DNA from 2 places in the Ruegeria sp. H3 genome. Region 1 is predicted to be linked to the other one. Evidence: riboswitches for the same ligand, from Rfam matches in the RefSeq annotation. Region 1 holds a riboswitch; the other holds the start of a gene.
What was found. A riboswitch is a leader RNA that binds a small molecule or an ion and turns the genes downstream of it on or off. The one in region 1 is predicted to bind cobalamin.
Positions count from the first base shown of each region.

Region 2: another riboswitch for cobalamin. It lies ahead of ACR0JE_RS09865 (aromatic ring-hydroxylating oxygenase subunit alpha); the one in region 1 lies ahead of ACR0JE_RS05285 (DUF1636 family protein).

Region 1 is NZ_JBQFOD010000003.1:175,359-180,119, reverse strand. It holds gene cobN (cobaltochelatase subunit CobN) at 1-854, opposite strand, end outside; gene cobW (cobalamin biosynthesis protein CobW) at 860-1,915, opposite strand; gene ACR0JE_RS05285 (DUF1636 family protein) at 1,912-2,292, opposite strand; cobalamin riboswitch at 2,376-2,581, opposite strand; tRNA gene ACR0JE_RS05280 (tRNA-Tyr) at 2,818-2,901, opposite strand; gene rlmB (23S rRNA (guanosine(2251)-2'-O)-methyltransferase RlmB) at 3,018-3,791, shown strand; gene ACR0JE_RS05270 (hypothetical protein) at 3,772-4,086, shown strand; gene ACR0JE_RS05265 (YHS domain-containing (seleno)protein) at 4,192-4,644, shown strand.
Region 2 is NZ_JBQFOD010000007.1:6,731-11,491, reverse strand. It holds gene ACR0JE_RS09870 (FAD-binding oxidoreductase) at 1-551, opposite strand, end outside; gene ACR0JE_RS09865 (aromatic ring-hydroxylating oxygenase subunit alpha) at 557-1,780, opposite strand; cobalamin riboswitch at 1,893-2,096, opposite strand; gene ACR0JE_RS09860 (aminotransferase) at 2,318-3,445, shown strand; gene ACR0JE_RS09855 (helix-turn-helix domain-containing protein) at 3,629-4,761, shown strand, end outside.

The DNA of each region.
Region 1 (4,761 bases):
ACGCCCGCCGCGTCCAAAGGAGACGTTCCCGATGCGCCTTTGCCCGAGAAAGAGGTGGCGTTGATGATCGCCGAAGGTTTCAGCGTGACGATGTTGTCACGCAGCCATTCAGCGGCAGCAGGTGCTTTGAGCGAAGGGGCAAAGAGGCCCACTGCGTCGAACCCGCGATCCCGCAAGCTGCGGATCACGGCGGCGACAGGGGCTGTATCCGCCGATGTCAGATAGGCGCGATAGAACGTGACGATGATACGTTTTGCGTTGCCCGAAAAGGCCGCCTCAACCGGGATCACGCCGCGAACAGGACACCACGCGCCGGATTCGGGCAGGGTTTTAGCCCCCATAACAGGGCCGGCATAAAGCCCCGCCGCCAATGCCATCTGCGCCAAGGCAGCCTGTGCCGCGACCTCTCCGCCGGTGTCGCAGAGATGCGCCAGACGGCGCAGGGTCGAGACGGGTAGGGTGGAATATTCATCCAGCCGCGTATCCTCACGTCCGTCGGCGGGTAAGACGGCCAAAGCGATCCCCTTGGCCTGAGCCAGTGACAGAACTTGCTGTAACCCGTAGGCCCAGTAAGGCACGCCGCCAATCAGACGGATCAGAATGCCCTTGGCACCCTCAAGCGTCTGTTCCACGTAGGTGTCGACGGACAGAGGATGCTTCAACGCCGTCAGGTTCGCCAACCGCAGGGTCGGCATTCGCCCTTCCGGTCCGCCACCGCGATGCCAGCCTGCCGCGAAAGCGCCCAGGTCGCTGTCCGAGAAGGACAGCACCACCAGATCCGCCGGGCTCTGGCCCAGATCGGTTGGGGTTTCCGTTTCTTCTAACCCGTGGCTTTCGCGGAAGACGACGTGCATGGGCCTTACTCGGCGGCCTCGGTGACACCCGCGAGGATATCGCGGATTTCTGCTTCTTTGATGTCGTCATGCTCGGCGATCACCACCATGCGCGAGCGGCGTTCTTCGCCGGGCCCCCACGGGCGGTCATATTGATGACGCACGCGGGCACCCACGGCTTGCACCAGCAGGCGCATCGGCTTGCCTTCGACGGCGGCATAGCCTTTGACGCGCAAAATGTTCAGCTCAGTGGCCAGAAGTTCGATCTTGGCGACCAGATCGGCTGGATCGGACTGTTCCGGCAGATCAACGATGATGCTTTCGAAATCGTCATGCTCGTGATCGTGGTGACCGTCGTGATGCGACGGGCGGGCGTCCATGTCATCCTCGGCTGCGGCCTCAAGACCCAGAACGACCCGTACGTCCACGGCGCCTTCGGCAACTTCGACAACGGGCAGCGGGCGAGGGGCCTCAGTGGCGATGATCTCTTTCGCTTTGGCTACGCCTTCAGGACCGGCCAGATCGGGCTTGGTCAGCAGAATGATGTCGGCGCAGGAAATCTGATCCTCGAACACCTCGGCCAAGGGTGTTTCGTGGTCAATCGAGTCATCGGCCAGACGTTGCGCATCCACCGCTGCCACATTTGGCGCAAAGCGACCGGCGGCGACAGCTTCGGCATCGGCCAGAGCGATCACACCATCGACGGTGATTTTCGAGCGAATATCCGGCCAGTCGAAGGCTTTCAGCAGCGGCTTGGGCAAGGCGAGCCCAGAGGTTTCGATCAGAATATGCTCAGGGCGCGGCTCCAGTGCCATCAAGGCTTCGATGGTCGGGATGAAGTCGTCGGCCACGGTGCAGCAGATACAGCCGTTCGCCAATTCCATGATGTTTTCTGCCGGACAATCGGGGATCGCACAGGATTTCAGGATGTCGCCATCGACGCCAACATCGCCAAATTCGTTGACCACCACCGCCAGACGCTTGCCCTGCGGGTTCTGCATCAGGTGCTTGACCAGTGTGGTTTTGCCCGAACCCAAGAAGCCAGTGATCACGGTGACGGGGAGTTTTTCCAAGTTGCTCATTTCAGGGCTCCAATCGGGGGAATACGGGCCGCACAGTTTTTGCGGAAATGTTCAGGACGTTCGCGCCATTTGACCAAACCATCGTCAGTGGCCAAATACTTGGTCACACCTTCGATGATCGTTTCGACATGGTCGGTTTCGTTGAGGTTTTCGTAGACAAAAGTCCAACGCGTGGGTCCGCCCCGCAACACGATGGAACATCCTTGATCGCAATTTGACAGGCACTCCACGGGTTTCAGATGGATCCCATCTGGCACGCCCGCCTGTTCCAGCGCCTTATGCAGCAAAGCGCCGGGGCGCTGGGTGTCATCTTCGATTGCCAGGCCACGGCGGCATGTCGTGCAGACCAGCAGTTCAACTGGTGCGGCTTTACTCATCTCTCTCATCCCCCTTAATCAAATCTGGGGGACGGGGTTTCATGTGGGCCGATCCAAGCCCCACACCGGAACACCCCGTCCGGTTTCATCTTCGGGCGCTGGCAGGTCTCCCGGCTTGCGGATGTCAGGGTGTATACCCTGTCGGATGTCCTGCCTTCCCAGCCTTTGGCCAGTGGCTTTGGGCACCCTCTCCGGTCACGGTCGCGGGGGCGGCTGCGTTTGGCGGTAAACCCGTTGACGCATTCCCTTTTCATCCTCTTACGAGGACACCAACGGATCGGACATGCGGCACTGATACGGTGCTTGTCAAGCGTGTCGCCGACAACCGCAACGTCGGGTGCAGAAAAACGACCTGTGGCAGTCGCTGGGCGGCATGGCTGGCTTAGCCTGCGGCTTTCGAAAGGTTTAACAGCGACCACGTCACTGAACCAAATGTTTGACGAATGACTAGACTGCTCTTCATAACTGAAGGCACAGGCCAATGGTGGGGGCGTTTTGCTCTGGAATCTGGAAGCTTTGTGAGAGTGGTGGGCGACCCTGGAATCGAACCAGGCGTGCGTCTCCGCGAGGGAGTTACAGTCCCCTGCCACACCTTGCGGCCTGTCGCCCACTGTCAGGCGTTGCACCTGACGTGGAGGCGTGATTACTAGCGGACCAAAGGAGCGTCAACAGGAAAATACGGCATTGACGCAGGAAAGCGAATTCATGGCCCGGAGGCCCTCAGAATGAAAAAACCCAAGTGGGTTGTTGAAAAGGAACAGGCGCGAAAAGCAGCTGCGGCAGAGACGGTTTGGCTGTTTGGTTTGCACGCCGTGCGCGACGCCTTGATGAACCCCAAACGCCAGAAACTGCGCCTGATTGTGACGCGAAATGCGCGGGACAAGCTGCTCGAAGCCATTGAATTCGCGGGGATCGAGGCCGAGATGGTTGATCCGCGCAAGTTTAGTGCCCCGATCGATGCGGGTTCGGTGCATCAGGGGGCAGCGCTTGAGGTTAAGCCGCTGGAGTGGGGCGGTTTGGCCGAGAACTGCATCGGACGGGAACATCCCCGCGTGATCCTACTGGACCGTGTAACGGACCCACATAATGTGGGTGCGATTCTTCGGTCAGCCGAAGTACTGGGTGCAAGTGCTGTGATCGGAACCCGGCATCATTCGGCCCCTGAAACCGGGGCACTGGCCAAGACCGCCAGCGGCGCATTGGAACGTCAGCCTTATCTAAGGGTGCGCAATCTGGCCGATGCCATAACCGAGCTTCAGTCGATGGGATTTCTGGTGCTCGGTCTGGATGGCGAGGCGAATGAAACTATTGAAACAGCCCTGGGGAACCAAAGGGATCGACCTGTGGCGCTGGTATTGGGTGCTGAAGGGCCGGGATTGCGGCAAAAGACCAAAGAGACTGTGGATCAATTGGTGAAAATTGACGCATCCGGGGGATTTGGGTCACTGAATGTCTCAAATGCTGCCGCAATCGCCCTATATGCCTCTCGGCACCATTAGACAGGAGATCGCTATTTCCGGACCGTCCAAAATCGCAACCTGCTGCTATTGCGGTACTCGGGCTGCCCTGGTTCTGACCGGGAAGAAACGGCACGAGCTGAGTTGCTCAAGCTGTGGTGCGCCTCTGCACGACCTTAAGATGTTGCCAAAGCACAAGGTTCAGAAATCAAAGCCTGCTCGTACGGCGATCAGCCACGTAGCACCCCCGAAATCGCGAAAAAAGAAGAAGAAAAAGAGCACGTTCTATCGTGTTCTGGATGAAGCCTGGGATGTTATAGAAGACATCTTTGATTAAGGGCTGCCATGCATTCGCAAGGATGTTCACATCCACGTCAACGGGGGTTTCACAGCGGTTCAAAAATTGCATCTTAGGTGCTCGATTCTTTGCTACAGGACCCAGATGCAAAACCGCCGTTTCATATTCGGTATACTGACAGCCATCGCTTTTGCACCTTTCGCTTGGGCGCAGGACAAACCTGTCTATTTTGCGACCGATGGCGCTGCGATGGCGGGGTATGATCCAGTGTCCTATTTCGACAGTACAGTACCGGTTCGGGGTGAACCAAGCATTGCCGTCATGTGGAAAGGGGCCCAGTGGCATTTTGCGTCGCAGGAAAATCGCGAACGGTTTGAAAGCAACCCGCGCGCCTTTGCGCCTCAGTTCGGGGGCTATTGTTCCTATGCGATGGCAAATGGTGTTCTGAAAAGCACTGACCCCATGGCATGGCAGGTCGTGGATGGGCGTTTGTACCTCACTCATTCCCCGGCGGTTGAGCGGATTTGGGAACAGGACAGGACGGCAAATATCCATCTGGCCGAAGAGAATTGGCCCGTCATTCTGTACGAAGACTAGGCAGATTTCCGTTTTTTGTAGAAAGTCATCACAAAAATGAGTGCTTGGTCTTTTTTTTAACCAGATCATGCCTAAATGTCACAGTGACCGCGGAACGGAACTGCCGCGGGTCATTTC
Region 2 (4,761 bases), on a different contig from region 1:
TTCAGATCTAGGCCAGGGGTTCGGCTGGCCATGTGTTCCAGCCGCTGGCGAAAGATGATCTCGGACGGTCGCTTTGCGCAGTTGATAAAGACAATATCCAGATCACGCCCCTCGTCCCACATGCAGGTGGTCATCGACATCATCGGGGTGATCCCGGACCCAGCAGAGATGAATAGATATTTGCCAGCCGTGCTTTCAACATTCGAAAACAGCCCGGCTGGTCCGATGGCTTTGATCCGCATGCCGGGTTGCAGGTTGTCCAGCATCCAGCGCGTTCCAATACTGTCGGGCTGGGCCTTGGCAGTGATGGTGATCGACCGTGGCCGCGAGGGAGAAGAAGAAATCGTATAGGTGCGATGCACAACCCCACCCGGCTGTCCAGGAGCCGGGATTTCCAAAGTCAGAAACTGCCCTGGATGGTACGCAAACATCGACCCAGACGGAGCGCGAAAGGTGAAACTGGCCGTATTTGCCATCTCGGGCACGACCGAGACGCATTCCAGTGTTTCGCTGTCCTGCCAGATATTCACAACCGCGTTGAGATCTTTCATCACCGTTACTCCGCCGCCATTGTTTCGGGGGCCAACCGACCGGCCAACGTGTTGCAATACCAATCCACGAATTGCAGCACACCGGATTCCTGCGTCGGCGAATACGGGCCAGGCAGATAGGCCGGGCTGTTGATACCCAGCTGATTATCCTCGACCACCTGACGGTCTTCGTCATTGGTGGCAATCCAGACCTCGGTCAGACGTTTCAGATCGTAATCGACCCCTTCAACGGCATCCTTGTGAACCAGCCATTTGGTTGTGACCTCGGTTTCAGTCGGGCTGATTGGTGTTACGCGGAACACGATGGAATGATCAGCCAGAAAGTGGTTCCAGGTAGTTGGATAGTGAAATTTCAACAACGCACCTGCATCCGCAAAAGGCGATCGGCCAAGCCAGCGCCGCACGGCGGATTTTCCATCCATCGTATAGCTTTGCGCTCCTTCTTTCAGAGGCATCCGAGCCATACGGAATTGTCCGTCATCATGCAGGTAGAATTGCGAGGGCATCCCGGCGGCTTCGCACCTGTCAAAATGCGCTTGCATATGCAGCGGCGTCTCACCCCCTTCGATCCCTGTGACTGCAGGATCATCAGGGAATGTGCGGCATAGCGCGGGATGGTTGCCACCGCAGTGGTAACACTCGCGGTTATTTTCCCAAACCAGCTTCCAGTTGCCTTTCTCAACAATCGAACTTTCAAAAGCCACTTTGGCGTTGCCCAGATCATGCGGCTCCAGATAAGGGCGCGCGGTACTGGCGAACATGTCGAAATCTGGGGCGTTGTCCGCAAGACAGATGTAAACCAACCCGGCAAGCTCACGGCAATGGACGGTCTTCAACCCATGCTGTTTCGGATCGAAATCCGGCCCCATATCGCGCGCCCACAGCAATGAACCATCAAGCTCGTAGGTCCATTGGTGATAGGGGCAAACCAGCTTAGGCGCATTGCCTTTTGCAGCCTTGCAAATGATCGAGCCACGGTGGCGGCAAGTATTGTGAAACGCCCTGATTTGGTTGTCAGCACCACGCACAATGATAATGCGATAGGCACCAACGGTATAGGTTACGTAATCCCCTGCTTTCACCAGTTCACAAGCCGGAATGGCAAACAGCCAGTCGCGGTAGTGGATGGCTTCAAGATCGGCCTGAAAAACCTGAGGGTCTGTATAAAAGGCCTGCTCGAGCGCGTGACCAGGGATGCGACGTGCCAACAGGCTTTGAATGCTGTTCATTTCTGGCTCTCCTGCCGCGCCCCGCGGCATTGCTTGGGCAGATGACAAGGAGGAACCGTCCGGAGGCGCGCGAGGATCACGTCCGAAACATGTGCCCCCACCGCCACCCGCGGTTTGACATATCTGCAAGGCTGGTTTCCGGACTTGAAAGGGGCTTGCGCCCGGTTGCGACACCTTCCCGGGATCCTCGTCCCAGTGGTTGATTGCCGAACCTGACCTTCCTTACCGTTGCGGGGGCAGTGCCGGAATTTCACCGGCTTCCCAATTCTCCGCTGTCTGAGACTCAAACAACGGCACCTCACATGCACAGGATAGAGTCGCGCGGTTCTTATGCTGAGAGACTTGCGACATTTTCAGTTTCAAAACAGACATCTCGATGTTCGGGTCGGATCCGGGTTTGTGCAGTAAAACCCCTGGATACATTTCAGGCACAAACCCGCAATCTTCCGCTTGGCTGGTTTGGCGGTATAAGACATCTTCATAACCGTGCGTCCGTTACGTGCCATCGCCCCAAATGCTGAAAGTAGGAGAGCCCCAATGGAAATCAGACCCTTTGGTGTTGAGATGTGGATGAATGAGTTCGAGACGACCTGCGAGCTCAATCTGGCTGAGACCTGCGTTCAGTCCATCACGCTGGGCGAACTGTTCGACATGGCGGGCCAGCACAATAGCATTCTGAACGATCTGTCATCCATGAAGATGACCTATGGCGCAATTGAAGGGTCAGAACGCCTGCGCGATGCGATCTGTGGCCTTTATGACAGTCAGGGCCGGGATAACATCCTAACAACGCACGGGACCATCGGCGCGAACTCTCTGGTGCATCAGACGCTGGTTTCGCGTGGTGATCACGTGATCTCTGTAATCCCGACCTATCAGCAACACTATTCCATCCCCGAAAGCATCGGTGCCGAAATCGAACTGCTGCACTTACGGCCTGAAAACGCCTTTTTGCCCGATCTGGACGAGTTGCGGGCGATGGTGCGATCCGATACGCGCCTGATTGCGATCAACAATCCCAACAACCCGACAGGGGCGCTGATGGATCGCACATTGCTGGAACAAATCGTCGAAATCGCACGTGGTGTCGATGCCTGGTTGCTTTGTGACGAGGTCTATCGCGGAACAGATCAGACAGGCGACGGCTTCACCGCCGCAGTCGCAGACCTGTACGAAAAAGGGATCAGCACGGCGGGCATGTCCAAGGCCTATTCGCTGGCCGGGTTACGGGTTGGCTGGATCGCCGGACCCAAAGAAATGCTGCATGACGTGATGATCCACCGGGACTACAACACGATATCGGTTGGCAAGATCGACGAAATGCTAGCCGCCATGGCGCTGGAACATCGCGACAAGATACTGGCGCGGGCGCACCGGATCACTCGCGAAAACTTGCGGATCGTTCAGGATTGGATCGTAAACGAACCGCTGCTTAGCTGGGTGCCGCCAAAATCCGGCACTACGGCCTTGTTGAAATACGAACTACCAATGTCTTCGCGCGATCTATGCGTGACGCTGTTGCAAGAAGAAGGTGTGATGCTGACGCCGGGCAGCGCAATGGACGTGGAGGGCTGGCTGCGGCTTGGATACACCAACCCAACCGAAGATTTGAAAGCCGGGCTGGCCCGGTTCTCGCAGTTTCTGGCACGCCACGCCAAGTCGTAGCGCGCCGAACGGCCGCGCAAGAATATAGATTAAACCTGTCTAACGCAGTCTCAAACGTCCTGTCCGATCAAAAGAGACGACAAATCCCATGAAATTGGTAGATGTCAGATCGCATGCTGTAGAGGGCATGAAGAGGCTGCAGCGCAAGACCATCCGTGGTCGATTTTCAGAGAGTAAGTAATTTTGGAATCCGCCACCCAATTCGTTGATACCGCCTTTATCGGGCTCTGCCTGTTTTGTGCTAACCTGCTGTTTCTACGAAAGCGTGATACCGGTGTGTTCATGCCCCTGGCCGCGCTGTTTCTTATACAGGGCCTGTCCTCTCTTGGCGCTTTGATCGCCGACGCGTCAGGAAGTGAGGACGAGTTCAATCTTGTGATGCGCGTTAGCGTGCTTGTCGTTCTGTTTGATTTCGCAAGCCCCTTTCTTTTCTGGCTTTATGTCCGCGCCTTGACCAGCGAAGCGGATGAAGCGCCCAAGCCTAGGCTGCGGTATCACCTACCCCCGATCATCATATCCGGGCTGCTCATGTCATCGCTGATGTTTCTGCCAACGGATCTGAGCGATGTTGACCTACCTGAGGACGATCCCCGGTTGTTGCGGTTTGTGTTGATCGCCTTGGCGGTTTTGACCGCTGACGTACTGTTTCGGATCATAATGGCCGTTTACCTGATCCTGATCATCCGCATGTTGATGACCTACCGAAAACGGTTGCGCGAAGTGTTTGCAAGCACCGAAAACCGAGAGCTGACTTGGGTTTGGGTGATCACTTTGGCAGCGATGTCATTTTGGTTTCTGTCGGCTGCTGTCAGCATACTTACAGTGTCCGAGGCCGTCGGGTTCGAGGTGCAAGACGAGCTGCTTGATTTCCTAGAAAGCCTTGCCCTGCTGTTTCTATTCTGGGTCATTGGCATATGGGGCCTACGCCAACGTCCCGGCCTGACCCGAACACCTGTCTCAGACCCGCCGGACCCGGATGAGCCATCCGAGCGCAAGTACAAGAAATCTGCCCTTGACGAAGAACGCGCCGCACGGATTGCGAAGAAAATCGAAACGGCGATGAGCCAGGACCTGCTCTATCGCGAACCGAACCTTAGCCTGTGGGATTTGGCCAAGCATATCGGTGTCACATCGCACTATGTTTCGCAAACGTTGAATGCCAAACTGAACAGTACGTTCTTCGACTATATCAACCGATGGCGGATCAATGACGCAATCGAGCAATTGACCTCGACCGACGAGACCATTCTGAACATCGCGTATGATGTTGGCTTCAATTCACGCTCAGCCTTTTACAAGGCTTTTAAGCGCGAGAC